3 regions of the Lactobacillus sp. ESL0700 genome follow, and region 3 is predicted to be linked to each of the others. Evidence: predicted binding sites of a transcription regulator. Region 3 holds the regulator's gene; each other region holds the start of a gene.
The links. The regulator HrcA, encoded in region 3, represses chaperone genes, less so after heat shock. The targets are predictions, from matches to a motif close to TTAGCACTCNNNNNNNNNGAGTGCTAA.
Positions count from the first base shown of each region.

Region 1: the regulator HrcA is predicted to act here: its motif matches at 2,704-2,730, upstream of OZX63_RS09170 (ATP-dependent Clp protease ATP-binding subunit).
Region 2: the regulator HrcA is predicted to act here: its motif matches at 1,604-1,630, upstream of clpP (ATP-dependent Clp endopeptidase proteolytic subunit ClpP).

Region 1 covers NZ_CP113930.1:1,931,452-1,936,450, reverse strand. Annotated here, with positions in the region: gene OZX63_RS09180 (alpha/beta hydrolase) at 1-21, shown strand, start outside; gene OZX63_RS09175 (ATP-binding cassette domain-containing protein) at 36-2,576, shown strand; gene OZX63_RS09170 (ATP-dependent Clp protease ATP-binding subunit) at 2,767-4,875, shown strand.
Region 2 covers NZ_CP113930.1:662,098-667,096, reverse strand. Annotated here, with positions in the region: gene OZX63_RS03465 (SH3-like domain-containing protein) at 1-1,491, opposite strand, end outside; gene clpP (ATP-dependent Clp endopeptidase proteolytic subunit ClpP) at 1,662-2,246, shown strand; gene whiA (DNA-binding protein WhiA) at 2,291-3,226, opposite strand; gene yvcK (uridine diphosphate-N-acetylglucosamine-binding protein YvcK) at 3,226-4,263, opposite strand; gene rapZ (RNase adapter RapZ) at 4,273-4,999, opposite strand, start outside.
Region 3 covers NZ_CP113930.1:1,164,932-1,169,930, reverse strand. Annotated here, with positions in the region: gene truB (tRNA pseudouridine(55) synthase TruB) at 1-397, shown strand, start outside; gene ribF (riboflavin biosynthesis protein RibF) at 417-1,346, shown strand; gene hrcA (heat-inducible transcriptional repressor HrcA) at 1,500-2,549, shown strand; gene grpE (nucleotide exchange factor GrpE) at 2,561-3,157, shown strand; gene dnaK (molecular chaperone DnaK) at 3,175-4,999, shown strand, end outside.

The DNA of each region.
Region 1 (4,999 bases), 770 kb from region 3:
CAACCAAAGCCAAATAAATAAAAGGGGCAATAAACATGAAATATCAAGAGCAGCCAACTCAAATTCAAGTGCGTGGTGGCCGCGTAAATAATTTAAAAAATATAAATGTCGATATTCCACTGCATAAGTTTGTTGCTATTTCTGGTCTTAGCGGATCGGGAAAATCAAGCTTGGCGATGGGAATTTTATATTCTGAAGGTGCGCGGCGTTACCTTGATTCGCTGGCGACTTATACCAGACGTCGAATTAGTCAAGTTGGTCGGGCCGCCGTTGATGAAGTAAAGCATATTCCGTCAGCTTTGGCATTACGGCAAAGGCCGACAATTCCTGGCGTGCGGTCGACGGTTGGCACGGTAACCGAAATTTTTAATATTTTACGGCTGATTTTTTCACGGTTGGGCTCGCCGGTTTGTCCTAATGGGCATCGGGTGGCACCGACAATTAAAATTGCTCAAGCAATGGACTTATCGGGGGATGCGATGGGGCAAATAACCTGTCCAACTTGCGGCGTTCAATTTTATGCGTTTAGTGCAGAAGACTTTGCCTTTAACTCTGATGGTGCCTGTACACAATGTCAGGGTCTTGGCACAGTTGAGCAGATTGATGACGACAAGATTATTGCCGATGAAAATCTATCGCTTGAGCAAGGTGCTGTGGCTACATGGCAGATTCCGGGACGTAACTGGATGTGGCGGATTGCACGTGAGCTCGGCGTCCGTACCGATATTCCGTATAAGGAACTAACAGCTAAGGAAAAGCAAATTGTTTTACATGGTGAAGAACGAAAAATTCCAATTGATCTGCCAACCTCAACTGGGCGCGTCTATCATTTAGACGCTTTATATGAAAATGCCTATAATGCTGTTGCTAATTCGCGTAAAACAACCAAGTCAGAACGCGGTTTAGAGCGAATTAATGCCTTTTACCGGTTTAGCACCTGTCCACGCTGTCATGGCTCGCGGATTGATCCTAGTCGCTGGACACAGTTAGTTGCCGGTAAAAATATTGTGGCGGCAGAACAACTAACTCTGGGTGAGTTAAATGATTATATGCAGGCGATTTTGGCTGAATTACCAGAAAATATGCAGGCATTGGCTCAAAATTTAACTGGTGAATTGATGCATCAAGTTAAGCCACTATTAAAGTTAGGCTTAGATTATCTAAGTTTGGCGCGGCAAGCTAGCACCTTATCAACGGGAGAATTGCAACGAATACAGTTGGGCCGGACGCTTAGAACGGAAACGACTGGCGTATTGTACGTTTTAGATGAGCCGTCTGTTGGTCTGCACCCGGATAATGTGGCCGGATTAATTGATGTTTTTCATGAACTGGTTAATCAGGGGAATTCCTTGGTGGTTGTTGACCATGAAACGTCAATTATTAACGCGGCCGATTGGATTATTGAGATTGGCCCGGGATCTGGCAGTCAAGGTGGCCAAATTATTGCTCAGGGCACGCCCGATCAGATTAAGCAAAATGAAAGTTCACACATTGGCCCTTATCTAACAGGTAACGCACCTTTACAAGTTAGGCCGCAGGCTAAAGAAGCCACGTTGTTTGCCAAGGGGAAGATTACTTTTACAGTTACTGATCGTTTTAATCTACACGATGTTCACGCGCAAATTCCCGTTGGTCGCTTGACCTCAATTACTGGCTTTTCCGGTGCTGGCAAGACAACGATGATTCTTGATTCGCTTTTACCAGCTCTTAAGGCGCAAAAAAAGCACGAGCCTGGACCAGCCTGGGTCAAGGATTTAGCAGCCAGCGGAATTACGAATGTGGTTAGTGTAGATTCTGCGCCAGTTGGTAAAAACCAGCGGTCGACAGTTGCGACGTATACTGACATTATGACGAATTTGCGCAAATTATTCGCCAACCAGCCGCTGGCAAAGCAGTTAAAATATAAGGCCACACATTTTTCTTATAATAATAAAGAAGGTGCTTGTCCAGCCTGTGGTGGGACGGGGGTAATTGCACTTGATATTCAATATTTGCCTGATATGGTGGAAACTTGTTCTGTGTGTGGCGGGCGACGCTATAACTCCAAAGTTTTGCAAGTTAAATGGCAGGGACTGAGTATTGCGGATGTTTTAGCTCTCTCAGTTGATGATGTACTCAATCAAGGAGTGTTTGCAAAAGTGCCAGCAATTCAAAAAACTGTCACCACCTTGCACGATATGGGATTGGGCTACCTGCATTTAGGCGAGTCAACGCCGGCTTTATCAGGTGGTGAAGCGCAGCGGATGAAACTAACCAGTCACTTGCACCGTAAACAAAAGGGCAGTCTGTTTGTCTTTGATGAGCCGACGGTTGGGCTGCATCCGTATGATGTGCGGACATTGCTAGCAGTTTTGCAAAAATTGTTAGCTCAGCAGGCAACAATTATTACAATTACTCACGACTTAGATGTGATAGCTAACAGTGATTATATGATTGATATGGGACCGCGTGGTGGCCAGCAGGGAGGTAAGATAGTTGCTAGTGGCATACCTGTGGATATTTCTGAAAATTCCACAAGTTTGACTGCAAAATATCTGCGTAAACACTACGATTTATATCAAAAAAATAATAAATAGACTATACAAAATGCTGATTTATCGGCATTTTTTTGTTTACCTAAGAATAAAGCTATACGTTGTGGAAAAGTAAGACAAATAATTTGCTATTTGTGGATAACCTGTTATAATTTAGGATGTAAACAGATTAGCACTCTAATTCATAGAGTGCTAATTGAAGACGCAAAACTATAATAAGGGGTGTTAATAAATGGCATACTTTGATAACGATTTTGATAATTTATTTAACGAATTAAACAATTCTTTCTTTGGTAATATGAAGGATTCTGACAACGGCTCAATTCCAATCCATTATTCAGGTGATATGCACTTGTCGCCACAAAATTTTAATGGTCAAGGTCCAGTTGCTGGTCCAGACCCTAAGCAGGACAAGCCAATTGGTGTTGACTTAGTTGAGCAGGCTAAGAAGCATAAATATGATCCTGTAATTGGTCGTGATGAGCAAATTCAGGAAGTAATCGAGATTTTAAGTCGGCGGAAAAAGAATAATCCTGTCTTGGTTGGACCTGCTGGTGTTGGTAAGACAGCGATTGTTGAAGGCTTGGCACAGAAGATTGCGAGCGGCGATGTTCCGGACAAGATGAAGGACAAGCATATTATTGATGTGAATATTAATGATATGGTTGCGGGTTCTAGCTTGCGGGGCAGTTTTGAAGAACGCTTGAAGAAGGTCATTGACCAAGCTAAAAAAGACCCGAACATTATCTTGTTCATTGATGAATTGCACAACATTGTCGGTGCTGGTTCAACTGACTCTGAAAATAATAGTGGGGATGCTGCCAACATTTTGAAGCCAGCTTTAGCCAGTGGCGATTTGAATTTAATTGGGGCAACGACCACCAGCGAATACCGTAGAATTGAAAATGATGCGGCTTTGGCTCGGCGTTTCCAACCAGTACAAGTACCAGAACCATCGGCCGATGTAACCGTTAAAATTCTGGAAGGCTTAAAGAAGAAGTACGAAGAATATCACCACGTTAAATACGATGATAGTGCTTTGCGCCTGGCAGTTGAATTATCACAGCGTTACATTCAAGGCCGGTATTTACCAGATAAGGCAATTGACTTAATGGATGAGGCTGGTGCCAAAAAAGGCTTGGATACTGTTCCCGAAGATGAAGCTAGTCTGCAGAAGCGAATTGAGCACCTTGAACACGAGAAGAAAGAGGCTGCTGCAAAGGAAGACTACACTAGAGCTAGTGATTTAAAGAAGCAAATCAAGGAATTGACCGATAAAAAAGATCACGTTCATGATGTTGCAACGCCGCGAGTTACGGATCAAGATATTTATGCCTTAATTGAGGCAAGAACCAAGATTCCGATGAGTGAATTGCATGCAAGTGAAGGACAACATAATCTTGACTTAGCTAAACGACTAAAGAAGGCGGTAATTGATCAAGATAGTGCGATTGATATTATTACCGATGCAATTGCACGTAAGCAAGTCTTCAAAGACAACGATCGCCCAACTGGTTCATTTTTGCTCACTGGTCCAACTGGGGTTGGTAAGACAGAATTGGCCAAGCAATTAGCAATTCAATTGTTCGGTGGTGAAAATCACTTAATTCGCCTCGATATGTCAGAATATCAGGACCAGATGGCAGTTAACAAATTAATCGGTTCTGCTCCGGGTTACGTTGGCTATGGTGAAGGTGGTCAATTAACTGAAAAAGTTCGTCACCAGCCGTATAGTTTGATTTTGTTTGATGAAATTGAAAAAGCTAACCCACAAGTCTTCAATGCATTGCTGCAGATTATGGATGATGGTCGCTTAACAGATGCCCAAGGCAGGACAGTTTCCTTCAAGGATACAATCTTAATTATGACTTCTAATGCCGGCTTTTCTGACAATTTACTTAAGGATGGTAAAGTTGACCATGATAAAATGATTAAGGCTCTAGAAGCTTACTTTAGACCTGAATTCTTGAACCGGCTGGATGCGATTGTGCCGTTTAACTCCTTGAGTGAAGAAGATATGACCAAGATTATCGATATTTACCTCAAGAAGATGGACCAAGTTCTTGCCAAGAGAAAAGTTAAGGTTGATGTTTCACATGAAACTAAGGCCTATATTGCAGAGAAGGGTTATGACAAGAAGTTTGGTGCACGGCCATTGCGTCGGGTAGTTGAGCAAGATTTGGAAACGCCAATTGCTAAACTGCTAATGAAAGAGCCGGACACTAAGGAAGTTAAGTTTACTGCTGATGATAAGCATGTTTACTTAAACGGTGAGGCAATATTGGATATTAATCCTAAGGTAGAAGCCGACGCCGAAAAAGTCGGAAAAGAAGAGAAATAATTTAATTTTAAAAACATCACTTTTTGGAAGTGGCGTTTTTGTTATATATAGGTAGAAAAACTATCATCTGCTATTGACATCTGTATCTTTATGAGTTAAATTAGGTAGCAATTAAATAATTATG
Region 2 (4,999 bases), 500 kb from region 3:
CGGGTACCAATTATCACCTTTGCGTTGCAATTCCCAGTACTCATAGCATTTGTTCTTGGCATCGTGATAAACAGTGTACATATCAGTATCTGACATTACAACACCATTTTGGAAATAACGTGGTTGTGAATCGTCACCAACCCAAGTCTTAAAAGTCCAAATCTTATTGATTTGCATATCACTCTTGCGGATTTGTACCAATTCAACTGAGTCAGTACTTTCCTTTTGCGTATGATCATTATTAATCACGTAAATATATTTATTGCTTGCGCCCATTGCTTGACCATGGCCAATTGGGATGTATTGACTAACCTTGATATGCTTTACATAATTATTAAAATCAGTTTGCGACATATCAAGCAAATGCTGAGCATTATATGGACTCTTTAGCTTGTTTAAATCATAGCCGACAACGTGTCCTGACATTAAATTAGTGTGACTTAATAAACTCGTGTAAGCCCAACCATTAGAAACCGTCATTCCTTCCGGAATATGACCCACACGGTTAATGTTATCATCTGATGGATCTTTAACACTTAGTAATACGGGTTGATAAAACTTGGTCTTCAATGTCAAGCCGTTGCTACTTAAAGTATGAGATTCAGTTTCTGGGGTGTACTCAGTTGGACTAATGTAATTAACTGAAGAACCATAGTGTTTTTTCCAGCTCTTATAATCCTCAGTACCAGGTTGTCCAGTCACAGAAGCATAATCGTCTGGATCAACAATTCCTTCGCTAGTACTCTTTCTTACCGTTACCTTAACTGTAGCTTTGGCTGAGCCGTAACTGTACTTAACTTTGTAAGTTTTAGCCTTACTACAAGAAATGTCTTGCTTAGAGATTTTAACTTGGCTGCTATCAATGACAGTTCCCATACTGTTAGTGACATAAGAAATAGCATCGGATGAGAAAAAGTCATAATTATCATTCCGTACTAAAGAAATTGTCTTCGGTACTGAAATTTGGTTTTTAGCAAAATAATTTTCGTTGACATAGCCAACTTCACGGCCATCAACATAAATTCGCCAATAACGCGCCTTCTTGGTCTCAATCAATTGGTCTGACTGAATGTGATTGTATTGGTAAATCTTACCATCAGCAACTTTAGTATGAACTTTACCGTCTGAAACTGTCTTCCAAACCTTATAATTCTTGTTACCGGCAACCTTGGTCATCATCGAATAACCGGTAACCTTTTGCTTGGGCTTAGCTTTATGCTTTTGCGGTTTATCGGTATCTGTAGTGTTTGATGTGTCATCAGGCTTATTATTATCAGCTGGCTTATCTGCATCTGGTGTATCAGTGCCAGTTGTATCCTTTGAGTCATCAGGCTTGGTTACAGAATTCGAATTAGAATTTGTACTGGTGTCTGAAGCAGGTGCATCAGAGTCAGTTGTAGCGGCCAGAACTGCTGCGGGAGAGCTAGTTGCGACAGACGCTCCCAGCATCAAAGTCGTCATAATAGTTGCTATTTTATTAAAATGCTTCAAAATCTTTCCTCCAAAATTTAATATACTCTCTATATTGTAATATAAGAAGTACGTTACAAAAAATACAAAATTGATACACTTTCATTGACAGTTACCCATGTAAGTGATTTAATTAGCACTGTACTTATTAGAGTGCTAATAATTAGAACTTAAATTTAGGAGGCAGAAACATGCTTGTACCTACAGTTATCGAACAAACTGCTCGCGGTGAACGTGCATACGACATTTATTCGCGGCTATTAAAAGACCGGATTATCATGCTGAGCGGCGAAATTAACGATGATATGGCAAATACGATTATTGCGCAACTACTTTTCCTTGATGCTCAAGACAACACCAAAGATATTTCACTTTACATTAACTCACCTGGTGGTGTGATCACTTCAGGTTTGGCAATTATGGACACAATGAACTTCATCAAGTCCGACGTTTCCACGATTGCTATCGGGATGGCCGCTTCAATGGCTTCAATCTTACTTACTAGTGGTGCCAAGGGTAAACGGTTTGCATTACCAAACTCGACAGTCTTAATTCACCAACCTTTAGGTGGTGCTCAGGGTCAGCAAACTGACATTCAAATTGCTGCTACTGAAATTTTGAAGAGTCGGGAAAAGATCAACAACATCATCCACGAAACTACCGGTCAACCGTTAGATAAAATCCAAAAAGATACCGAACGCGACAACTACATGACCGCTCAAGAAGCTAAGGATTACGGCTTGATTGACAAAATTATGGTTAACAAGAAAAAGTAATTACTTAACATCAAAAAAGAGTTCATTTTAAAATGAACTCTTTTTTATTGTCTTAAAGTTTCTGCTAACTCATGTAACTTTTTAAGCCGGTGATTGACACCGGATTTTGAAATTGGACCATCTGGCACCTGCTCTGCCAGTTCCTTTAACGATAACTCCGGATTAGTTAGCCGTAATTGCGCCAGGTCACGCAACTTTTCCGGTAATGTATCCAAGCCCTTCTTGCGTTCAATTAATTCAATATCTTCAACCTGCTTGGCAGCAGCTGTTGCTGTTTTTTTCAAATTAGCTGTATCGCAGTTGACCAGCCGATTAACAGAGTTGCGCATGTCACGCATAATCCGTAAATCTTCAAACGCCAGCATGGCATTCAACGCGCCCACAATATGAAGAAAATCACCAATTTTTTCTGCTTCCTTGAGATAAACAATAAAACCGCGCCGGCGTTTAGTTGTTTTGGCATTCAAGAAAAAATAATGGTTCATTAATTCCAGCAAATCATCATTATGATCTTCATAAGCTGAATAAATTTCCAGATGATAACGACTGGTCTCGGGATTGTTGACGCTGCCGCTGGCTAAAAATGCGCCACGCAAATAAGACATTGCGCCCTCCTTAGAGGTAATAATCCGCTTAGGAATTCGCGTCAGTAAGCCAGATTCCGCAGACAAAATCTCCAAATTAGTTAAAATTTCACGGACATGATTTTGCAGGCGAACAAGATACTGGTTGTTCTTCTTCAATTTCATCTTCCGTGACACGATGAGCAGCGGCTCAACGCGATAAGCGGTTTTAATCAAGGAAAAAATCCGTCGTGCAATCGCCGGATTTTCCGTTGTAATATCCAAACTAAATTGATGATCGTGAAAGTTTAACACACCATTCATCCGCAAAAATGCTGCTAATTCAGCTTTTGCATGTTCAGGATGAATTGGCAATGCCGTCAATTCCTTTTTAACATTACTCGCATAACTTGCCATTACTTATCGGTCCTCTTTCTGCGGGACATTGCTTCATACGCTAAACTGATAATCTCACGCGCCACCTTTTTACCATCGTGAAAGACTAAGCCACTGCGCTGATCAATGAAATCATCGGTAATCACGCGACTGCCTTGAACTCGCAAACCCGCAAAGTCATTCCTAACAGGTTCCAAGTATGCGTCATAATCCGCTGGATTAAACTTGCTCATGTCGATTTTGGCACCGTTAACCAGCGTTGTATCAATATAATTGCCGCCAAGATGGTTATTAATGACCGCCACGTGCTCACTATCAGAGAAATGGTCAGTCTCGCCCAGCTGCGTCATGATATTACAAATATAAATCACTTCCGCGCTGGTTTCGCGGACTGCTTGACCAAGATTCGGAATCATCAAGTTAGGCAAAATTGACGTAAACAGGCTACCTGGGCCCAATACAACGGCATCTGCCTGCATGACAGAGGCCAAAACCGGTAAAACCGCTTCTGGCTCATCATCTGAATTAGTGTCTGTCACCCAAACGCGTTTAATTCGCTTGTCTTTATCAGTGATTTCCTTTTCGCCAGCTTGCTTGGTACCATCAATAAACTCCGCGTTTAAGGTCAAAGGTTCATTCGATGCGGGGAAAACATGGCCATCAACGTGCATCATTTTGGATAAAGACTGAACGGCATCAAAGATATTACCGTGCATTTCATTCAACGCTGCAATAATCAGATTGCCGATTGCGTGACCGGAAAAGAACGAGTCTGACGAATCAAACCGGTATTGAAAAATGTTTTTCTCCTCTTGCGGAATGTCACTTAGAGCCACTAAGACATTACGAATATCACCAGGCGGCACAACGTTAATAAAGTTGCGAATCGAACCAGACGACCCACCATCATCCGAAACGGTCACAATCGCCGTAATCTCGGCATTCTGATCCTTTAATGCATTTAAAATTACGGGTAAGCCAGTCCCGCCGCCAATAACTACGACTTTAGGACGTCTACTTTTAATTACCCGGATAATTTTTCCTTCTCCATACGCCATTTAATTCACCTATTTTCTAGTGTAGCGGCTGATCTCACGATGCGTAATGTCGACTTGGTAACCGCCTTTAGTTAAATCACGGGCTAATTGCTGAGCAATTGCCACACTGCGATGTTGACCGCCCGTGCAGCCAATCGCAATCGTCAGTTTTTCCTTGCCTTCTTTAATATAACCAGGCAATGCGATTTTTAAGAGGTCAAGCAATTTCGCATAAAAAGTCTGCGTTGTCTCTTTATCCATCACGTAATCAAATACCCGCTTGTCTAAGCCGGTAAACGGCCGTAATTCTGGTATATAAAATGGATTTGGCAAAAATCGCACATCCATTACAATATCGGCATCAATTGGCATCCCATACTTAAAGCCAAACGACATCACTTCAATCGAAAACGGCTGCCTTTGCCGATCGCTAAATTCCTTAAGCAACTTTTGTTTTAGCTGCTTAGTCGTTAACTCGGAAGTATCAATAATATAGTTCGCGCGGTTGCGGATTCCGGTTAATATCTGCCGTTCCTGCTCAATTCCGTCAAGCAAGCGACCACTGCTGGCAAGCGGCGGTAGCCTACGTGTTTCCTTATACCGCGCAACCAATGTATCGTTTGACGCATCCAAAAAAACGATCGTCGTCTGCACGGTTCCATTGTCTTCTAATGAATTAACCTCATCAAGCAAATCACGGTAAAAATTTTTCACCCGTAAATCAATCACAACCGCAACTTTTGTGAAGTCATCAGAA
Region 3 (4,999 bases):
AGAATTTGCGTTTGCAATTGAATGCAGTAAGGGGACTTATGTGCGTTCATTAGTCAATGATTTGGGTGATAAGCTAGGTGTGCCAGCTGTAATGAGTAATTTGCGCAGAACAGCTAGCTCTGGCTTTGATATTAGTCAGGCAGTCAGCTTGCATGAAATTGTGGCTGACCCAAGTAAAGCCGAGCAACTGATTCAGCCAATCGATGCCTTTTTTAAAGATTACACGCAAGTTGACTTAACTATGGGTCAATGGCTAAAAGTGAAAAATGGGGCAGCGATTGCTTTAGAAACTGATGCAAATCAGGTTGCATTACGATACAATAATAAGGTTAAGGCAATTTATCAAAAGGATACGGAAAACTATCGTCCTAATTTGATGCTCTTGCAAAATGAATAGGTGAAATGAAGGTCTTATTGTGCAAATTATCCATTTAACTTATCCAGTTAAAGAAAATTTAATACCAAGTAAAATCGTATTAGCGTTAGGTTTTTTTGATGGTGTTCACCGCGGACATCAGAACTTGATTGAATTAGCGCGTGAAGCAGCAACTAAAAAGCACTTGCCACTTGTTGTCATGACGTTTGACCGTCATCCAAAAGAAGTTTATCAAAATGCTAAGGTTGTTTACATTGATAGTCTGGATGAGAAGGCTTATAAAATGGCGCAATTGGGTGTCGATTACTTGATTGTCATTCATTTTAATGACGAATTTAGCAAATTAACAGCGCAAGAATTTGTCGACCAGATTATCGTGCGACTAAAAGCAGATACCGTTGTTGCCGGTTTTGATTATACTTACGGGCCAAAAGACATTGCCAATATGAAAAACTTCCCTAAATTTGCTAAAGGAAGATTTGATATTATTGATGTTCCCAAGCAAACTTATGAGGGTCAGAAAATTGGCTCAACTGAAATCAGAAAAGCAGTTAGTGACGGCAATATGGAGCTAGCAACCAAGCTGTTAGGCTCGCCATATGTCATGTCTGGCATTGTCGGCCACGGTCTACGTAATGGGCATAAGTTAGGCTTTCCTACGGCTAATTTGGTTTGGTCGGAAAACAAGGTTTTGCCTAAAGTTGGTGTCTATGCAACCAGAACAAACATCGGCGACAAATGGTATGATTCTATGACTAGTGTTGGCTACAACGTGACGATTAATGAAGGCAAACAGATTTTTATTGAATCTAACCTGTTTGGCTTCGACCAAGAAGCATACGGGGAAAAGATGGTTATCAAGTGGTATAAATATACCCGAGGTGAAATAAAATTTGCTGATCTTGCAGGATTAAAAAAGCAAATGACGCATGATGAAGCAGAAATCAAGGCTTACTTTGCTGACAAATAAAGACTTCCATCTACTTAAACGGTAGGTGGAAATTTTTTGCTGTTAGAAAATGTAAATATTTTTAGCACTCGGCTTGACATTCTGCTAAATGCTAGTATCATAATAATTGTTAGCACAAAAGATATGAGAGTGCTAAAAGTGAGGGCGATATTTATGTTGACCGAACGTCAAGAACTTATTTTAAAAACAATCATTAATGACTTTACACAGACTCATGATCCAGTAGGTTCGAAGACAGTGATGAATCAGTTGCCGATTAAGGTGTCGAGTGCAACCATCAGAAATGAGATGGTTGTCCTAGAAGATAAGGGCTTAATTGAAAAGACTCATTCTTCTAGTGGTCGCGTGCCTTCCAGTGAGGGCTACCGCTATTATCTTGATAATTTAGTCGAGCCACTGCAAATACCGGAATCTGTTTATACCAAAATTATTAGTCAGCTTGACCGACCGTTTCATCAAGTTAACGAAATTGTTCAGGAAGCTGCTAAAATTTTATCCGATTTAACTAATTATACGGCATTTGCGGAAGGACCAGAGAACCGGGATGTAACTGTAACGGGATTTCGGATTGTACCGCTAGTTGGTCGCCAGGTGATGGCAATTCTGGTTACTAGTGATGGCAGTGTTCAGAATCAGGTTTATAATTTACCGCACAATGTTCATGGCGACGAAATTGAAAAAGCCGTCCGTATGATTAACGATGAACTAGTCGGTAAAAGTTTAACTGAAATCACGCCGGAACTGCTTAATAAGGCTGTTGGTCAAAATATCAGTGGTAAGCATGCTAGCGAACTGATTGATTTGGTTGAAGATGTCATTAACGATGCTGCTAGCGAGCAGCTATACGTTGATGGTCAAATTAATTTGTTAAATAATACTTCAACAAATGATGTTTCAAGCATTCGTTCGCTGTATGAGTTGGTTGATCAAGATGATTTGATTGCCAATCTTGTGGCCTACCGGCCAACTTCTAATTCGGGTCGCTTTCCTGTTAGGGTTAGTTTAGGCTCAGAATTACCAAACGAATTATTAAAGGATTACAGTTTGTTAACTGCAGAATATAGTGTTGGCTCCCACGGCAAAGGTGTAATTGCCTTGCTAGGACCAACGAATATGCCGTATTCACAAGTAATTGGCCTACTTGAATATTTCAGAAATGAGCTGGCAAAGAAATTACTTGAATATTATGGTCGATTTAAATAAGGAGGTTAGCCGTGAGTAAAAAAGATTTTCCTAGTGAAAAAGATTTAGATCAAACAGAAGCGACTACCGCAAAGTCAGAAAAAGAAACAAAATCTGAAGCGAAGAAGCAAGCTGTAAAAGCTGATAAAAAAGAAAAAACGCCAGAGCAAAAGCTTCAAGAAGAATTAGCTAAAGCTCAAGCAGCCAGCAAAGATTTTGAAGATAAGTATTTGCGTAGTCAAGCAGAAATGCAGAATATGCAAAACCGCTATAATAAAGAACGGGCACAACTAATAAAGTATGAGTCGCAATCTTTAGCTAAGGACGTACTACCAGCAATGGATAATTTAGAGCGTGCCTTAGGTACAAAGGTTGATGATGAAGCATCTCAACAGCTAAAGAAGGGTGTGCAAATGACACTTGATTCTTTAGTTAAGGCCATGAAAGATCACGGAATTAGTGAAATTGAGGCCGAAGGTGTTAAATTTGATCCGACACTGCATCAAGCTGTTCAAACAGTTGCAGCCAGCAGCGATGATCAAAAGGACCACGTTGTCCAAGTTTTACAAAAAGGATATCAATACAAAGACCGTACATTAAGACCAGCAATGGTTGTTGTTGCACAGTAATGAAAGGATGTTAATCAATGTCAAAAGTTATCGGAATCGACCTCGGAACAACTAACTCAGCAGTTGCTGTTCTTGAAGGTAAAGAACCAAAGATTATTACTAACCCTGAAGGTAACCGGACTACACCATCAGTAGTTGCTTTCAAAGATGGTGAAATTCAAGTTGGTGAGGTTGCAAAACGTCAAGCAATCACTAACCCGAATACTGTTATTTCAATTAAGCGTCACATGGGTGAAGCAGATTATAAAGTTAAAGTTGGAGATAAGTCCTATACTCCTCAAGAAATTTCCGCAATGATTTTGCAATATATCAAGAAATTCTCTGAAGATTACCTAGGTGAAAAGGTTACTGATGCTGTTGTCACTGTTCCTGCATACTTCAACGATGCTCAACGTCAAGCTACTAAGGATGCCGGTAAGATTGCTGGTTTAGACATTAAGCGGATCATTAACGAACCAACTGCTTCTTCATTGGCATATGGCCTTGATAAAGATGCCGAAGATGAAAAAGTCTTAGTTTACGACCTTGGTGGTGGTACTTTTGATGTTTCCGTATTGCAATTAGGTGACGGCGTCTTCCAAGTATTATCAACTAACGGTGATACTCACCTTGGTGGTGACGACTTTGACAACAAGATCATGGATTGGCTCATCCAAAACTTTAAGGATGAAAATGGCGTTGATTTATCTAAAGACAAGATGGCTTTGCAACGGTTAAAGGATGCCGCAGAAAAAGCTAAGAAGGACTTGTCTGGTGTATCTTCAACTCACATTTCATTACCGTTCATTTCTGCTGGTGAATCTGGTCCTTTGCACCTTGAAGCTGACTTAACTCGTGCTAAATTTGATGAATTAACTAGTGACTTAGTTGATCGCACTAAGGTTGCTTTTGACAATGCCTTAAACGATGCTGACTTGACAGTTAGTGACATTGACAAGGTTATCTTAAACGGTGGTTCAACTCGTATTCCTGCCGTTCAGGAAGCTGTTAAGAAGTGGGCTGGTAAGGAACCTGACCACTCAATTAACCCTGACGAAGCTGTTGCTTTGGGTGCTGCCATTCAAGGTGGGGTTATCTCAGGTGACGTTAAGGATGTTGTTTTGCTTGATGTTACACCATTATCACTTGGTATTGAAACCATGGGTGGTGTCTTCACTAAGTTAATTGAAAAGAACACAACAATTCCAACTTCTAAGAGTCAAATCTTCTCAACGGCTGCTGATAACCAACCAGCCGTTGACGTTCATGTTTTACAAGGTGAACGTCCAATGGCTCAAGATGATAAGACTTTGGGACGCTTTGAATTAACTGACATTCCTGCAGCACCTCGTGGTGTACCACAAATCCAAGTTACATTTGATATTGATAAGAACGGTATCGTTAATGTTTCTGCTAAGGATATGGGTACTGGTAAGGAACAAAAGATTACAATTAAGAGTTCATCCGGTCTTTCTGATGAAGAAATTCAAAAGATGCAAAAAGAAGCCGAAGAACACGCTGAAGAGGATAAGAAGAAGAAGGAAGAAGTTGACTTACGTAATGAAGTTGACCAATTAATCTTCTCAACCGAAAAGACTCTAAAGGAAGTTAAGGATAACGATAAGGTTTCTGCAGATGATACCAAGAAGGTCCAAGATGCTCTTGATGCGTTAAAGAAAGCGCAAAAGGACAATAACTTAGATGAAATGAAGTCCAAGAAGGATGAATTAACTAAGGTTGCTCAAGATTTGGCTGTTAAATTGTACCAGGCTAATGGTGGTGCTCAAGGAGCAGCTGGTCAAGCTGGCCCGCAAGCCGGTCCACAGAATCCGGGTTCACAAGGCGGCAATACAAGTGATGGTT